One region of the Inquilinus sp. NPDC058860 genome, then DNA from elsewhere that is predicted to be linked to it. Evidence: predicted binding sites of a transcription regulator. Region 1 holds the regulator's gene; each other region holds the start of a gene.

Region 1 (4,206 bases):
ATCAGCCTGCCGCTCTATGAGCGCTGCGTCACCGCCTTCATCGGTCCCTCGGGCTGCGGGAAGTCGACGCTGCTGCGCATCCTGAACCGGATGTACGACCTGTATCCGAAGCAGCGCGCGGTCGGCGAGGTGCTGCTGGACGGCGAGAACATCCTCAGCCCGAAGCAGGATTTGAACCTGCTACGCGCCCGCGTCGGCATGGTGTTCCAGAAGCCGACGCCGTTCCCGATGTCGATCTACGACAACGTCGCCTTCGGCATCCGGCTCTACGAGAAGCTGGACCAGGCCGAGATGGACAGCCGGATCGAGGCGGCGCTGCGCCGCGCCGCGCTGTGGGACGAGGTCAAGGACAAGCTGAAGAAGAGCGGCACCAGCCTCTCCGGCGGCCAGCAGCAGCGCCTGTGCATCGCCCGCACCGTGGCGATGCAGCCCGACGTGCTGCTGCTCGACGAGCCGACCTCGGCGCTCGACCCGATCTCGACCGCGAAGATCGAGGAGCTGATCGACGAGCTGAAGACCGACTACACCATCGCGATCGTCACCCACAACATGCAGCAGGCGGCCCGCGCCGCCGACTTCACCGCCTTCATGTATCTTGGCGAGCTGGTCGAGTTCGGCGAGACGTCGGAGCTGTTCACCAGCCCGAAGAACGAGCGGACGCACAGCTACATCACCGGCCGCTTCGGCTGAGCCCGGGGTCAGAAGGATCAGCGCCATGGCAAACGAACATATCGTCAAGTCCTTCGACCAGGAGCTCGAGGCCCTGCGCCGCACCATCGTGCAGATGGGCGGCCTGGCCGAAAGCCAGCTCGAGCTCGCCATCCAGGCGGTGGTGCGGCGCGACGCCGACCTCGCCGGCCGGGTGATGCGCAGCGACGAGCAGATGGACGCCTACGAGGCCTCGGTCGACGCGGCGGTGGTCCAGATCCTGGCCCTGCGCCAGCCCTTCGCCGCCGACCTGCGTGAGGTGATCTCGGCCCTGCGCATCGCCTCGGACCTGGAGCGGATCGGCGACTACGCCGCCAACATCGCCAAGCGGTCCCTGGCCCTGGCCCAGGTGCCGGTGGTCCGCCCGGTGGCGACGCTGCCGCGCATGGGCCGGATGGTGCAGCAGATCATCAAGGACGTGCTCGACGCCTATACCGAGCGCGACCTGGACAAGGCGCTGTCGGCTTGGCGCCAGGACGAGTCGGTCGACGACCTCTACACCAGCCTGTTCCGCGAGACCCTCACCTACATGATGGAGGATCCGCGCAACATCACCCCCTGCACCCATCTCCTGTTCATCGCCAAGAACATCGAGCGGATCGGCGACCACGCCACCAACATTGCCGAGCTGATCCACTTCCTGCTCACGGGCAAGCCGGTGAAGGATGTGCGGCCGAAGGGCGACGCCACCTCCTTCACCGTCGTCACCCCTGAGGCAAAGCCGGAGGATAATGCATGAGGGCCGGCATCCAGCCGCTGGTTCTGGTGGTCGAGGACGAGGTCGATCTCGTCACCCTCCTGACCTACAACCTGGAGCGCGAAGGCTTCCGCGTCCTCGCCGCCTATGACGGCGAGGAGGCGCTGCTGCTGGCCAGCGAGCAGCGCCCGGACCTGGTGCTGCTCGACTGGATGCTGCCGCATCTCTCGGGCATCGAGGTCTGCCGCCAGCTCCGCCGCGGCGCCAAGACCCGCGACATCCCGGTGATCATGCTGACCGCGCGCGGCGAGGAGGGGGACCGCGTGCGCGGCCTCGATTCCGGCGCCGACGACTATGTCGCCAAGCCGTTCTCGACGCCGGAGCTGATGGCCCGGATCAAGGCCGTGCTGCGCCGCACCTCGCCGTCCAGCGCCGGCGACATCCTCAGCTACGCCGATCTCAGCATGGATCTCGGCGGCCACCGGGTCCGCCGCGGCAACCGCGACGTCCATCTCGGCCCGACCGAGTTCCGCCTGCTGCGCCACTTCATGCAGCATCCCGGTCGGGTGTTCAGCCGCGAGCAGCTGCTCGACATCGTCTGGGGCCACGACGTCTATGTCGAGCCGCGGACCGTCGACGTCCATATCCGCCGCCTGCGCAAGGCGCTGAACGACGACAGCGAGATCGACCTGATCCGCACCGTCCGCTCCGCCGGCTATTCGCTGGACGTCCAGGCGCAGGCCTGAGCCCGGGGAACCATCCACCAAGGCTGCTGGTTGTCCCGACGAACGGCACGGAGGTGTCGCATGAGCAAGGATTCCTGGCTGTATGTCCGGTTGTGGTTCCGCTCGCCGCTGAAGGTCGCTGCCTGGGCGCCTTCCGGCCCCGCCGTGGCGCGGGCCTTCGCCCGGCACGTCGACCCGCGCTGCCATGATCCGGTGCTGGAGCTCGGCGCCGGCAGCGGCAGCCTGACCGAAGGTCTGCTGGCGACAGGGCTGCCGCCGGAGAAGCTGATCGTCGTCGAGAAGATGCCCGAGTTCTGCACCGTGCTGCGCCAGCGCTTTCCCGGCGTCACGGTGCTGGAGGGCGATGTCGCGGAGATCGGTCCGATGCTGGACGACATCGGGATCGGGCGGCTGTCGGTGGTGGTGTCCAGCCTGCCGATCATCTGGTTCCCGCTCGACCTGCAGCGGGCGATCATCGACGCCGCCTTCGCCCGCATGGGCCGGTCGGGCCGCTTCCTGCAGCTGACCAACCAGATCCTGTCGCCGCTGCCGCGGCGCAAGCTGGGGCTGCAGGGCCGGATGGTCGATTTCGTCTGGCGCAACCTGCCGCCGCTCGGCGCCTGGAGCTACCGCCGCCCGGCGGGTTTGCCCGACGCGGCCTGAGCAGCGGGGCAACCGCTCCGGCCTCCCAAAGAAAAAGCCCGCGCCACCCTTCGGCGGCGCGGGCTTTCTTGTGAGCAGGCGGTCAGTTGCCCGGCGCGCTCGGCACGAACCAGCCGCTGGGCAGGCCGTTGGCCTGGCGCCGCGGCTCGCCGGCGTCGGCGACCTGCTGCGGCGCCGGCGCACGCGCGGGCTTGGCCGAGGCTGCGACGCGGACCGGCGGAGCGTCGGGGATCGGCGCCATCCGGGTCGGCGCGACGGCCGTGCGGGCGGCGGGAACCGGTGCCGGCACGGCAGCCGCCGCCTGTGCTGACGGTGCATCCGGGATGGGCGCCATGCGGATCGGCGCCGGACGGGCGGCCGGGGCCGCGGCGGCGACCTGGGTGCTGCCGTCGGGGATCGGCGCCATCCGCACCGGGGCCGGGGTGACCGCGCGCGTTGCCGGGGCGTCGGCGACCTGAGCGGTGCCGTCCGGGATCGGCTGCATCCGCACCACGCCGGGCTGCTGCACCACGCGGACCGGCGGCAGGGCCGACGCGGCCACGCTGCTCGACCCGTCGGGGATCGGCTGCATCGCCGCCACCACGGTGGTGTTGCGCCGCGAGGACCCGTCGGGGATCGGCGCCATCCGGATCGGCGCCGGCACCTTCTGCTGGATCACGTTGGCGGCGTACTGGGTCATCCGGTCGGTGCCGCCCTGGCCCGGCATGACGCCGGCGATCTGCGGCGCGATGATGTCCATGTAGCGCTGCGTCTCGCGCGGCAGTGGCCGGCCTTCCTCGACATACTGGCGGTACCGCTCCGGCCCGGCATTGTAGGCGCCGAGGAAGCCGGGATAGCCGTACAGGTCGTACATCTCGCGGATATAGGCGGCGCCGGCCAGGATGTTGTCGCGCGGCTCGTAGGCGTCGGGGCCCAGGCCGTGGACGTAGCGCAGCTCGTCATAGGTGCCGGGCATGACCTGCATCAGCCCCATGGCGCCGGCGTGGCTGGTGATCGGCTGACCACCCTTCCAATGGGTCTGGCCGCCGCTCTCCACATGCATCACCGCGCGGATCCACTCCTCGGGAATGTTGAAGCGGCGCGAGGCGTCGTGGATCTCGGCTCCCCAGGGGCCGCTGGCGACCACGGGTTTCGGCTTCGGCGCCTGGGCGCAGCCGGCGAGCAGGCCTGCAAGCAAAACCGTGGCCGCAACCGTCCTGGTCCAGCGGGTTGTCCCTGGCATCTTCCCCTCCATGCTCCCCCAAAACCAAAAGCCCGGCGGCGACGCCGCGGGCCTGAAAATTAACGCAGACCCTTAACGTATACGGACAAGTGCTTCATTCAAAGAGGAAAAACACCAATCCCAATCCCCCTGGGTGATGATTTTCCTAGGCGGAATGCTGACTGAGAGCGGGCAAATCGTCGAGCGAAATC
Region 2 (4,206 bases), on a different contig from region 1:
TGTTCGATTCATCCTTCAGATTCGCCAGCATGATCTGCTCCATCACCTGCTGGCGGACCGTCGCGTTCTCGAGCGGCACCAGGCTCTCGATCCGGCCGTCGAGATTGCGCGGCATCCAATCGGCCGAGGACAGGAACACCTTGGCCTGGCGGGACGGCAGCTTCTGGCCGTTGGCGACGCACAGGATGCGGGCGTGCTCGAGGAAGCGGCCGACGATCGAATGCACCCGGATGTTCTCCGACAGGCCGGGCACGCCGGGACGCAGGCAGCAGATGCCGCGGATCACCAGGTCGATCTCCACCCCGGCCTGCGAGGCCTGGTAGAGCTTGTCGATGATGCTGGCGTCGACCAGGGCGTTCAGCTTGACCCAGATCTGGGCGGGCTTGCCGGCCCTGGCGTTGTCGATCTCGGCCTCGATCAGCTCCATGATCCGGCTGCGCAGGAACAGGGGCGCGATCGACAGCTTGTCCAGCTTCGCCGGCTTGGCGTAGCCGGTCATGTAGTTGAACACCGCCGCGGCGTCGCGGCCGAGGGCCGGGTCGCAGGTGAAGAAGCTGAGATCGGTGTAGATCTTGGCGGTGATCGGGTGGTAGTTGCCGGTCCCGAAATGGGTGTAGGTGCGCAGGCCGCCCTGCTCGCGCCGCACCACCATCGAGACCTTGGCGTGGGTTTTCAGATGGATGATGCCGTAGACCACCTGGGCGCCCGCCCGTTCCAGGTCGCGGGCCCAGCGGATGTTGGCCTCCTCGTCGAAACGGGCCTTCAGCTCGACCATCGCGGTGACCGACTTGCCAGCCTCCGCCGCCTCGACCAGGGCCTGGACGATCGGCGAGTCCTTCGAGGTGCGGTACAGGGTCTGCTTGATCGCCACGACGTCGGGGTCGCGCGCCGCCTGGCGCAGGAACTGCACGACGATGTCGAAGCTCTCATAGGGGTGGTGGACGACGATGTCCTTGGCCCGGATCGAGGCGAAGCTGTCGCCGCCGAAATCCCGCACCCGCTCCGGGAACCGGGCGTTGTAGGGCGAGAACAAGAGCTCCGGCCGCTCGTCGACGATCAGCTTCCTGGTGTCGCTGAGGCCGAGCAGCCGGTCCATGGCGAAGACGTCGTCCTCCTTCACCTTCAGCTTCTCGCAGACGAAGCGGCGCAGCGAATCCGGCACGTCGGCGGAGACGGCAAGGCGGATGACGATGCCCTTGCGCCGGCGCTTCAGCGCGCTTTCGAAGGTCTTGACCAGGTCCTCGGCTTCCTCGTCGATCTCCATCTCGCTGTCGCGGATCACCCGGAACACGCCGCTGGCGACCGGCGTGTAGCCGGGGAAGAGGCGGTCGAGGAACAGCTTGACCACGTCCTCGATCAGCACGAAGCGGATCGGCGACCCCGGCAGGCGGGTGAAGCGGTCGAGCTGCGGCGGCAGCGGTACGATCGCGTCCATCTCGTCCTGCGTCTCTTCCCCGCTGTTGACCAGGGTCAACGCCAGGCACAGGCCGAGATTGGGGATGAAGGGGAAGGGATGCGCCGGATCGATGGCGAGCGGCGTCAGCACCGGGAACATCTCGTTGAGGAAGCGCTCCTCGAGCCAGGCCTTCTCCGGCCTGGTCAGCTCGTCCTGCCCGACCACGGCGATGCCGGCGGCGCGCAGCTCCTCGCTCAGCGCCCGCCAGCAATGCTGCTGGTCGCGCATCAGCTCCTGCACCCGGATGCTGATCTCGCCGAGCTGCTGCGCCGGGCTGAGCCCGTCCTGGCTCGGCGAGACGACGCCGAGCGCGACCTGCGCCTTCAGCCCGGCGACGCGGACCATGTAGAACTCGTCCAGGTTGGAGGCCGAGATCGACAGGAAGCGCAGCCGCTCCAGGAGCGGGTAGCGGGTGTTGTAGGCCTCCTCCAGGACGCGCTGGTTGAAGGCCAGCCAGGACAGCTCCCGGTTGATGAAGCGGTCGGGCGAATCCGCGGGGATCGCGGGCAGGGCGGGAGCGCGGACGGCCTCCGGCGCCTCGGCGGACACGGCCTCGGCGGTGCTCTGCAACATGCTCACGGGTCGCCTCCGAACCTTCATCGATCGCAACAAAACTGTAATATCAAGCCCTTACCAGGCCGATCTCAGCGCCACTATACACAAGCCCGGACCGGAAGCGCCACGTCAGTAGCGCTGGGGCACGTAGAGCTCGGCCGGCAAGGTGCGACGCTCGTAGTTCGGGTCGAACATCCGCTCCGGCAGCGTGATCTCCTCATGCGGCACATCCCCGTAAGGCACCATCGAGAGCAGGTGCGAGATGCAGTTCAGGCGCGCTCGCTTCTTGTCGTTGCCTTCCACGATATGCCAGGGCGCCTCGGGGATGCTGGTGCGCTCGAACATGGCCTCCTTGGCCTTGGTGTACTGCTCCCAGCGCACCCGGGACTGCAGGTCCATGGGCGAGAGTTTCCACTGCTTGATCGGGTCGTGGATGCGCATGAGGAAGCGCAGCTGCTGCTCCTCGTCGGTGATGGAGAACCAGTACTTCACAAGGATGATGCCGGAGCGCACCAGCATGCGCTCGAACTCCGGCACGTCGCGGAAGAAATCCTCCACCTGGCCTTCGTTGGCGAAGCCCATGACGCGCTCGACGCCGGCGCGGTTGTACCAGCTGCGGTCGAACAGCACGATCTCGCCCGCAGCCGGCAGGTGCGGCACGTAGCGCTGGAAGTACCACTGGGTCTTCTCGCGGTCGGAGGGGGCGGGCAGAGCCACCACCCGGCAGGTGCGCGGATTGACGCGCTGGGTGATGCGCTTGATGGCGCCGCCCTTGCCGGCGCTGTCGCGGCCCTCGAACAGGACCACCATCTTGAGGCCCTTGTGGTGCACCCAGTCCTGCAGCTTCACGAGCTCGCCCTGAAGGCGCAGCAGCTCGTTGAAATAGGTGTGCCGGTCGAGGGTGTTCTTCTGGCGCCTCTCGAGCAGAGCGCGCAGCTCCGGCGGGACGCGGGCGTCGTCGAGCGCCTGCTCGAGCTCCTCGTCCATGTCGTCCTCGAGTTCGATCTCGAGCCAGCTGCGGGTCTCGGTGTCTTTCAGTTCAGCCATGTGCCTGCCTCCTGCTGCCGCCCACCCGTGTACCCGGAAGCTACTGCAGTTTGGTGACAGTGGTCGCCGGCCGGGCTCCCCGCCCCTCCCTCCGGACGCTTCGCCTCAGCGCCTCCCGCCGAAGATCGAGCCGAGGATGCCGCGGACCACGGCGCGGCCGATGGTGCCGCCGAGCGTGCTGGCGCCCGAGCCGCCGACGCTGCGACCGAGGCTGCGGCCGAGCTGGGTGCCGACCGAGCTGCCGGCGTTGCGGATCACGTCGCGGAAGATGCTCTCGGCCATGCTGGGGCTTTCCTTGACCTGGCCCTTGGCCTCGGCCTTCGCCTGGGTCTTGGCCTCCGCGGCGGCCGCCACCTCCTGCTGCGCGTCGGCCGCCTTGGCGCTCAGCTTCTCATAGGCGGAGTCGCGGTCGACCGCGGTGGCGTATTTCGTGCCCATCCCCCCGGCCGCGATCGCCGCCTGGCGCTCGGCGTCGGTGATCGGGCCGAGGCGGGAGACCGGCGGGCAGACCAGCGCCCGCTCGACCACCTCGGGAATGCCCTTGGGGTCGAGAAAGGAGACCAGCGCCTCGCCCACCGCCAGCTCCTGCAGGGCGCGGGCGACGTCGAGCCCGGCCTCGGTGCGGAAGGTGTCGGCGCTGGCCTTCAGCGCCTTCTGGTCGCGCGGGGTGAACGCGCGCAGCGCGTGCTGCGCCCGGTTGCCGAGCTGGGCCAGCACCTTGTCCGGCACGTCGATCGGGTTCTGGGTGACGAAATAGACGCCGACGCCCTTGGAACGGATCAGCCGCACCACCTGCTCGACCTTCTCGACCAGCGCCTTGGGCGCATCGTCGAACAGCAGATGCGCCTCGTCGAAGAAGAACACCAGCTTCGGCTTGTCCGGGTCGCCGACCTCGGGCAGGCGCTCGAACAGCTCGGACAAGAGCCAGAGCAGGAAGGTGGCGTAGAGCCGCGGCGCCTGGATCAGCGTCTCCGCCGCCAGCACGTTGATCACGCCGCGCCCGTCCGAACCGGTGCGGATCAGATCGAGCAGGTCCAGCGCCGGCTCGCCGAAGAAGGCCTCCGCCCCCTGCTGCTCCAGCACCAGCAGCTGGCGCTGGATGCTGCCGACCGAGGCCTTGGAGACGTTGCCGTAGACGCCGGTGAACT
Region 3 (4,206 bases), on a different contig from region 1:
CCGAAGCCCAGCGTACGCAGCCGCTTCTCCGCCAGCTGCCGGCGATAGCCGCGCTCGAAGCCGTCGATCGTCCCGGGGCGGTCGGTCATGGCGCCGCGCCGGTCAGGAACCGCGGCGGCGGCGTTCCGCCGCGTTCATCTCGGTGATGGCGATGACGTCGAGATAGTCCTCGTGCCTGGCCGGGGCGAAGGCCGACCATTTGCCGTCGCTGAGCTGCTTCTGCGCCTCCGGATCCTCCTTCGGGAAGGCGGACAGCGCCTCGGTGAAGGCGTCCTGCAGCTCCTGCGGCAGGTCGGTGCGGACCACCCAGGGCGAGTTCGGGATCAGGTCGGAGGTCCAGATGATGCGCACAGCGCCCTCGGGGATCATCCCCTTCTCCCCCATGCGCTGGATGTTGCCGCGCTGCGGGTTGGTCCAACTGGTGGCCGCGGCCTCGAAGGTGCCGTTCACCAGGGCGATGATGCCGAGCTCGTGGCTGCCCGCGAAGGCGGTGTTGCTGAAGAAGGTGTCCGGATCGATGCCGTTCTTCTTCATGAAGTAGAGCGGCACGGCGTAGCCCGAGGTCGAGTTCGGGTCGGCATAGGCCAGCGACTTGCCCTTCAGGTCCTGCAGGCTCTGATACGGGCTGTCGGCGCGGACCGCGATCACCGAATGATAGCCGGTGGCGCCGTCCATCTCCTGCGTCACCGCGACCGGCTTGATCCGGTCGCCCATCACCTTGCGGGCCAGGGCGTAGCTGGCCGGGCCGATAGTGGCGAATTCGGCGTTGCTCGATCGCAGCGCCTCGACCACGGCGGCATAGTCGGTGCCGCGGGTGATCTTCACCGGCACGCCCAGCTTGCGGCTGAGATAGGCGGCGAAAGGCTGGTAGCGGGCGACCGCGTCCTTCTCGTTCTCGCTGCTGGAGATGCCGAAGCGCAGCTCCGGATACTGCTGGCGCCAGTCATCGGCCCGCGCCGGCAGGGTGGCCAGGGCGGTGACGGCGAGGGCGGCGGCCAGGGCCAGGCGGCGCCGCAGGGAAGCGATCGGCATGGGGGCTCTCCGGGCAAGATGGCCGGCCCGCGGGCCGGCGGGTCGTCAATGGGCGAAGGCCGGTTGCGGCCGGGGCACGGCCGGCCGGGGGGCCGCCGCGGGGATGGTGTCGGTCAGGCTCTCGTCGACCGCCTCGTCGCCGCCGCGGCCGTAGATCGCCTGGACCCGGCCGGCGGTCAGCTCGGCCGGCGCGCCGTCGAACACCACCCGGCCGGCGGCCATGCCGATGATGCGGTCGCAGTAGCGGCGCGCCGTCTCCAGCGTGTGCAGGTTGCACAGCACGGTGATGCCGTCCTCGCGGTTGATCCGGCGCAGCGCGTCCATCACCAGCCGGGCGTTGCGCGGGTCGAGCGAGGCGATCGGCTCGTCGGCCAGGATGATCTCGGGCGACTGCACCAGCGCCCGGGCGATCGCCACGCGCTGCTGCTGGCCGCCGGACAGGGTGTCGGCGCGCTGCAGCGCCTGGGGCAGCAGATCCAGCCGGTCCAGCGCCCGGGCCGCCATGCCGCGCTCGGCCTGCGAGAAATGCTTGAACATCACCGGCAGCGTGCCGCTGGCGCTGACCCGGCCGATCAGGACGTTGGTCAGGACGTCGAGCCGGTTCACCAGGTTGAACTGCTGGAAGATCATGGCGCAGCGGGCCCGCCAGGCCCTGAGCGGGGCGCCGCGCAAGGCACCGATGTCGGTGCCTGCGAACAGGAGGCGGCCGCCGCTGGGGTCGACCAGCCGGTTGACCAGGCGCAGCAGCGTCGACTTGCCGGCGCCGGAGCTGCCGATCACGCCGACCATCTGCCCGCGGGGGACGTCCAGCGTGACCGCGTCGACCGCGGCCACGGATCCGTAGCGCTTCGTCACCCCGCCGAGCTGCAACATCCGTCGACCTCCTGATCCATAGACCTTGATCCTAAAGGTCTACATGAATTCGTCAGTTGTCGTGCCCGGACCTGAAGAACTCCCGTTCTCACGAAGAAACGATCCGGCGCCTTCGCCAATATCTACGCGAAGTTCATGACACCGGTATTTCGGATATCTGAAATCGACAGGACGGACGACTCGGCCAAAGGTCGATCTCGGACCGGCCGTATCGGGACAGCCATGGGCCTGTTCTAGGACAAGGCTTGTCGGACCGGCCCGGGTTCTACAGTCCCACCGCCCCCGGCGGCGCCAGCGACAGGCGGCGGGCGGCGGCGATCAGGGTGTCGAGCAGGGCGCCCTGCCGCTCCTCCGGCGTGTCCAGCGGGGTGACCAGGCACACGGTCGCCACCGCCCGTGCGTCGCGGTCCACCACCGGCGCCGCCAGGCAGCGGGTGAAGCGGTCGACCAGCTCCTGGGTCACGGCATAGCCGCGCGCCCGCGCCGCCTCGGTCTCGGCGACGAACTCCGCCGGCTCGATCCGCTCGCCCGAGGGCAGCACGAAATCCTCGGCCGGGATGAACTCGGCGATCCCGGCGGCGTTCATATGCGCCACCAGCAGGCGGCCGGAAGCGGTCCAGGGGATCGGCAGCCGGATTCCGACCTCCGAGGTGATGCGGAAGGTGCGGCGCCCGGGCTCGTTCAGCATCACCACGTATTTGTCGCCGTCGAGCATGCAGAACTGCGCCGTCTCGCCGGTCTCGGTGGCCAGCCCCAGCACCTCGCGCCGGGCCCGGCTCAGCAGGTCGACGCCGGCGACATAGGTCTGGGCGTAGTAATGCACGGCGCGGCCGAAGAACACCGCCCCGCCGTCGCCCGCCGGCTCCAGGATCCGGGCCGCGGTCAGCCGGCCGACGATCTCGTAGAGGGTCGAGCGCGGCGCGCCGATCGCCTTGGCCAGCTCGCCCATCCGCACCGGCCCGCGCCGCGCCTGCAGATGCTCCAGGATCGCCACCGCCCGGTCGATACCCCGTTCCCGGCTGGTTGCCATGGTTCCCCCTTCGCTGCGGTCGATTGCATTCGCCCGAAGCCGAGCCTATCGTGCCGGTTGTCCGACATACAAGATGATTGTCCGATATACTGGACAACAAACATGGAGGCTGAGATGCGCATCGTGACCCGGACGCTGCTGTCCGTCAGCGCCGCCGCCCTGCTGCTGGGCACCGCCGGCAGCGCCCTGGCGGCGGACAAGCTCCAGGAGGTGCTGAGCCGCGGCAAGCTGATCGTCGGCACCGGCAGCACCAACCCGCCCTGGCATTTCAAGACCGAGCAGGGCGACCTCGCCGGCTTCGACATCGACATCGCCAAGATCATCGCCAAGGGGCTGTTCAACGACCCGGGCAAGGTCGAATTCGTGGTCCAGTCCTCCGATGCCCGCATCCCGAACCTGACCACCGACAAGGTCGACATCACCTGCCAGTTCATCACCGTCACCGCCGCCCGGGCGCAGCAGGTGAACTTCACCATCCCCTATTACCGGGAAGGCGTCGGCCTGCTGCTGATGAAGGACGGCCGGTACAAGAGCTATGACGAGCTGAAGGCGGCGGGCAGCGGCGTCACCGTCTCGGTGCTGCAGAACGTCTATGCCGAGGCCATGGTGCATGCGGCGCTGCCCGAGGCGGCGGTCGACCAGTACGAGAGCACCGACCTGATGTACGAGGCGCTGAACTCCGGCCGCGCCGACGCCGCCGCCACCGACATGTCGTCGCTGCGCTGGTTCATGAAGCAGAACCCGGACCGCTATGTCGACGCCGGCTACGGCTGGAACCCGCAGACCTATTCCTGCGCCGTGAAGAAGGGCGACCAGGACTGGCTGAACTTCGTCAACACCGCGCTGCACGAGGCGATGACCGGGGTCGAGTACAACACCTACGCCGCCTCCTTCGAGCAGTGGTTCGGCCAGCGCCCGCCGGCCCCGGCCATCGGCTTCCCGACCGAGATGCGCTGAGAGCCCATCCGATAATGCTACTGGCGTGGCCGTCTGATGGCGTCTTCTCCGCTTCCGGTGCTCACGGACTTGAACGTCCGCTGCGCGCCGGTTCTCGAAGCCACCACCAGCCGACTCACGCCAGCGCATTCTCGGACGGGCTCTGTGCCCTTCCTGTGACGGGCCGGCACCAACGGAGACGCGGGTGAACTACCAGTTCAATTTCGGCGCGGTCTGGGATAGCCGCGACCTGCTGCTGAGCGGCCTGGCGCTCGGGCTCGGCCTCGCCGTCGTATCGATCCTGATCGGCTGCGTCATCGGCCTGGTCGGCGCCT
Region 4 (4,206 bases), on a different contig from region 1:
GCCGCGCCGAGGCCTGCAGCTCGGCCCTGAGCGCCGCGCGCCGGGCCGTGGCTTCGGCATCCTCGCCCCAGCGCTCGATCTGGAAGGTGGCGTCCAGCTCGGCCAGCTCGAAGGCTTCGTCGGCGTCGATCCGTCCGGCCAGCAGCGCCAGGCCGAGCACCAGCGAGCCGGTCAGCGCCGTCGTCTGGTGCAGCGCCGTCAGCCGCCAGTCGTCCTGTGCCGCCACCGCCGCGCGCAGCGCCGCCAGGCTGGCCTCCGGCTGCGCCTGGTGGACGATGCCGGAGGTCGCGGCCAGCGGTGCGTCATGCGCGGTCATCGCCCAGTCGAGCAGCGGCTGCCAGGAAGCGGCCTGGCGCTCGGCCAGCGCCGCCGGCGCCTCGGCCCGGTAGCACAGGAGGTCGGTGCCGCCATAGGGGGCGATCGTGTCGATGATCAGCTCGCGATTCGGCGCCACCTTGTCGATCGTCGTCGCGGCCAGCTGCATCAGCGGCATGGCGGACGGCACAACCTCCTCGGCTTGCGCCTCCCACTCCGCCGCCACCGCCTCCGCCAGAGCGCGGCTGGGCAGGACGAAATCCGCCTTCGCCGGGCTCTTGATCGGCTTGCCGTCGAGGGCGATGCCGAATCCGCCGCCCACCGGCACCACACTCACGATCTTGTAGAAGCGCTTCATCACCCGGCCCCGTCGCTCTCCGCCCGCGCCGATATCGGCAATCGCGGCCGCGGATGCAACCCGCAGCTTCCGTCGCAGCCGCGGGAATGCTACCGCGGGGCCACGATGCAGCTCGACCTGACCAACACCTCCATCATCCTCGCCGTCGCCCTGGCGGTCGTCGCGGCCATGCTGGTGATGGACCGGCACAAACCGCCGCCGGGCGAGGTGCGGCTGTTCCCGGTGATCCCGGTGATGATGGCAGCGGCGCTGGTGGTGATCCTGATGCTGGCGCATCTGGTCTCGCTGCTCACCGGCCACCCGTTCCAGGGCCGCGGCGGGTTCTGATCCGCCGCAGCCCCGAGGGACACGGCTACTGCCCGTTCCAGGGCGTCAGCGCCTCGATCTTCAGCCTGCGCTGCTCCGCCGCCGGCAGCTTGTAGTCGCCCTTGTACGGCGCCGATTCGAACGAGCCGTAGGTCGGGTTGGCGATGGCGATCCAGTCGCGGCCCCAATGGTCCTTGGCCGCCTCGAACGCCGTCTGCCGCTCCTCCATCGTGCCCTTGTAGGCGTCGCTGAAATCGCCGAAATTGTCGCCGACCAAGAGCAGGATCCGGTAGTCCTTGGCGATGACGGCGCGGCGCGTGCCCTTGGCCGAGCCCCAGTCCGGCTGCTCCTTGGCGCTGAGGAAGGTGTCGACGTTGTCGCCCATCGGGAAGCCGAGCGCCTTCATGTGCTCGACCGTCGGCCCCTCCTCCTCCTTGGTGCGGTTGGTGACGTAGAACACCTTCACGCCCTTCGACGCGGCGTATTGCGTGAACTCGACCGCGCCGGGAATCGCGGTGTCGATCTTGGCGTTGACGTAGGTCGTCCAGGTCTTCGGGTTGAAGCCCGAGCCTTCGACCACGTTGCGGGCCTGGTAGGGCGAGGTGTTCAGCAGCGTGTCGTCGACGTCGAGCACCACCGCCGGCGGGAAATTCTTGAAGTCGCCGGTCTGCTCGGCCGGCGCCGCGGTGCGGGACGGGTCGGCCAGCGCCTCGTCCAGCCGGATGCGGGCCAGCGCATAGGCGCCGAGGGCGTTGGCCTGCGCCTCGACCGAGGTCTGGTCCCACAGCACGGCGTTGAGGTTGTCGTCCGGGCCGGGCCCCTGCTGGGCCTGGGCCGCGCCTGACGCCGCCATCATCGCCAGGGCCGAAGCCCATCCGAATCGCATCATCCGAAGCCTCCGATTGTTACAGTTTCGTGACAGCATATGAGCAGCGTCGGACCGGCGGCCGCAACCCCGTTCACGCCGGATATCCCGCGCTGCCGCGCCGTGTTAGGAGTGCGGGGCGCGACGAAGGGGAGGACCGATGTACACGCTCTACGCCCAGCCCGGCACCGGCTCGACGCTCAGCGAGATCATGCTGACCCTCGCCGGCGTGCCCTTCGCCATCAAATCGGTCGACGTCTTCGACAACCCGTCCGACCGCGAGATGCTGCAGCGCCTGAACCCGCTGACCCAGGTGCCGGTGCTGGTCCTGCCCGACGGCACGGTGATGACCGAGAGCGGCGCCATCACCCTGCACCTCGCCGATGTCGCGCCGGACGCCGGCCTGGCCCCGCCAGCCGGCCATCCGGACCGCCCCGCCTTCCTGCGCCGGCTGGTGTTCATCGTCGCCGCGCTGTACCCGACCTGGGCCTATGGCGACGACCCGGGCCGCTGGGTCACCGGCGACCAGGCGAAGGCCGAGCTGCGCGCCTCGACCGACGAGCACCGCAAGGTGCTGTGGCGGCAGATGGAGGCGGCGGCCGGCGCCCCCTGGTTCCTCGGCGACACCCGAACCGCCATCGACATCTACGTCGCGGTGATGAACCGCTGGCGGCCGCGCAGCGAGTGGTTCGCCGCCGAATGCCCGAAGCTGTCCGCGATCGCCGGGCGGCTGCGCGCCGACCCGGCCCTGGCCGAGGTGTGGCAACGAAACGAAGGCTGAACCGTTCTTCCCCCGATCCCGACCTGACCACCGAGGGCCGTGACGTGAAGAAGCTGATCAACAATCCGCGCCATGTCCTGCGCGAGATGCTGGAAGGATTCGTCGACCTGCATGCCGGTCTGGCCCTGCTGGAGGAGGAGGCCGTGGTGGTCCGCGCCGATCTGCCGGTGCCGGCGTCTCGGCCCGTGGCCCTGCTCTCCGGCGGCGGCAGCGGGCATGAGCCGGCCCATGCCGGCTATGTCGGCCCCGGCCTGCTGACCGGCGCCGTCGCCGGCGACGTCTTCACCTCCCCCAGCGTCGACGCCGTGCTGGCCGGGATCCGCGCCGCCGCCGGCCCCCTGGGCGCCGTGCTGGTGGTCAAGAACTACACCGGCGACCGGCTGAACTTCGGCCTGGCCGCCGAGCTGGCGCAGGACGAGGGCATCCCGGTCGAGATCGTGGTGGTGGCCGACGACGTGGCGCTGCGCGACACGGTCGAGCCGGCGCGCCGCCGCGGCATCGCCGGCACCGTTCTGATCCACAAGCTGGCGGGCGCCGCGATCGCCGCCGGCAGGACGCTGGCCGAGGTCGCCGCCCTCGCCCGTGCCGCCGCAGCCGATCTCGGCACCATGGGCGTGGCGCTGGGCGCCTGCACCGTGCCGACCGCCGGCAAGCCCGGCTTCACCCTGGGCGACGGCGAGATCGAGCTGGGCCTCGGCATCCATGGCGAGGCCGGGGTGCGGCGCGGGCCGCTGCAGCCGGCCGACGAGCTGGTGGCCGAGATCCTGCAGGCGATCGTGTCCGACCGCGGCCTCGCCCGCGGCGACAGGGTGGCGCTGCTGGTCAACGGCCTGGGCGCCACGCCGCCGATGGAGCTGTCGATCGTCGCCCGCGCCGCTTTGGCCGACCTGGCCGGGCGCGGCATCGCGGTGGAGCGGGCCTGGGCCGGCAACTTCCTGACCGCGCTGGACATGCCCGGCTGCTCGCTGAGCCTGCTGAAGCTGGACGACGAGCGCATCGCCCTGCTGGACGCGCCGGCGCAGGCCCCGGCCTGGCCGGGCGGCGGCCGGATCGGCCCGAAGCGGCGGATCCGCGCGCCGGAGCCGGCGCCGGTGGTCCAGGCCGAAGCCGTCCCATCGCCGCTGGCCCCGGCGCTGAAGGCGGCCGGGCTCGCCGTGGCCGACGCCCTGGTCAAGGCCGAGCCGCATCTGACCGACCTCGATTCCCGCGCCGGCGACGGCGATCTCGGCGCCAGCATGGTGCGGGCGGCGGAGGCGATCCGCGCCCTGCCCGACGCCGCCTGGGCCGACCCGTCGCGGGCGCTGGCCGCGGTCGGCGATGCGCTGCGCCGGGCGATCGGCGGCAGCTCCGGCCCGTTCTACGCCACCGCCCTGTTGCGCGCGTCGCGGCGGCTGGCCGGCGATCCCGTCCCCGCCCCGGCCGCCTGGGCCGAGGCCTTCACGGTCGCGGTGGAGGCGATCGGCGAGCTGGGCGGGGCCAAGCCGGGCGACCGGACCATGCTGGACGCGCTGCATCCGGCGACGGAGGCCTTCTCGGCCGCGGTGGCCAGCGGCAAGTCGCCGGCGGAGGCCTGGGGCGTCT

Evidence for each region. The regulator PhoB, encoded in region 1, activates phosphate uptake and scavenging genes when phosphate is short. The targets are predictions, from matches to a motif close to TNTCATAAAACTGTCA.
Region 2: a site for PhoB is predicted at 2,061-2,076, ahead of ACFW16_RS11925 (RNA degradosome polyphosphate kinase). Genes of this name have one in related genera too.
Region 3: a site for PhoB is predicted at 2,053-2,068, ahead of phnC (phosphonate ABC transporter ATP-binding protein). Genes of this name have one in related genera too.
Region 4: a site for PhoB is predicted at 1,885-1,900, ahead of ACFW16_RS19030 (5'-nucleotidase, lipoprotein e(P4) family). Genes of this name have one in related genera too.

What each region holds. Positions count from the first base shown of each region.
Region 1 is NZ_JBHYMS010000074.1:25,163-29,368, forward strand. Features, by position in the region: gene pstB (phosphate ABC transporter ATP-binding protein PstB) at 1-690, shown strand, start outside; gene phoU (phosphate signaling complex protein PhoU) at 716-1,447, shown strand; gene phoB (phosphate regulon transcriptional regulator PhoB) at 1,444-2,151, shown strand; gene ACFW16_RS32365 (class I SAM-dependent methyltransferase) at 2,212-2,793, shown strand; gene ACFW16_RS32370 (transglycosylase SLT domain-containing protein) at 2,876-4,015, opposite strand; gene ACFW16_RS32375 (GNAT family N-acetyltransferase) at 4,161-4,206, opposite strand, start outside.
Region 2 is NZ_JBHYMS010000014.1:33,769-37,974, forward strand. Features, by position in the region: gene ACFW16_RS11925 (RNA degradosome polyphosphate kinase) at 1-2,029, opposite strand, end outside; gene ppk2 (polyphosphate kinase 2) at 2,141-3,058, opposite strand; gene ACFW16_RS11935 (helicase HerA-like domain-containing protein) at 3,164-4,206, opposite strand, start outside.
Region 3 is NZ_JBHYMS010000006.1:121,148-125,353, forward strand. Features, by position in the region: gene phnE (phosphonate ABC transporter, permease protein PhnE) at 1-89, opposite strand, end outside; gene phnD (phosphonate ABC transporter substrate-binding protein) at 103-1,032, opposite strand; gene phnC (phosphonate ABC transporter ATP-binding protein) at 1,078-1,905, opposite strand; gene ACFW16_RS06365 (IclR family transcriptional regulator) at 2,171-2,935, opposite strand; gene ACFW16_RS06370 (transporter substrate-binding domain-containing protein) at 3,050-3,892, shown strand; gene ACFW16_RS06375 (amino acid ABC transporter permease) at 4,077-4,206, shown strand, end outside.
Region 4 is NZ_JBHYMS010000026.1:68,975-73,180, forward strand. Features, by position in the region: gene ACFW16_RS19020 (ATP12 family protein) at 1-673, opposite strand, end outside; gene ACFW16_RS19025 (hypothetical protein) at 779-1,000, shown strand; gene ACFW16_RS19030 (5'-nucleotidase, lipoprotein e(P4) family) at 1,026-1,868, opposite strand; gene ACFW16_RS19035 (glutathione S-transferase family protein) at 2,005-2,625, shown strand; gene ACFW16_RS19040 (dihydroxyacetone kinase family protein) at 2,670-4,206, shown strand, end outside.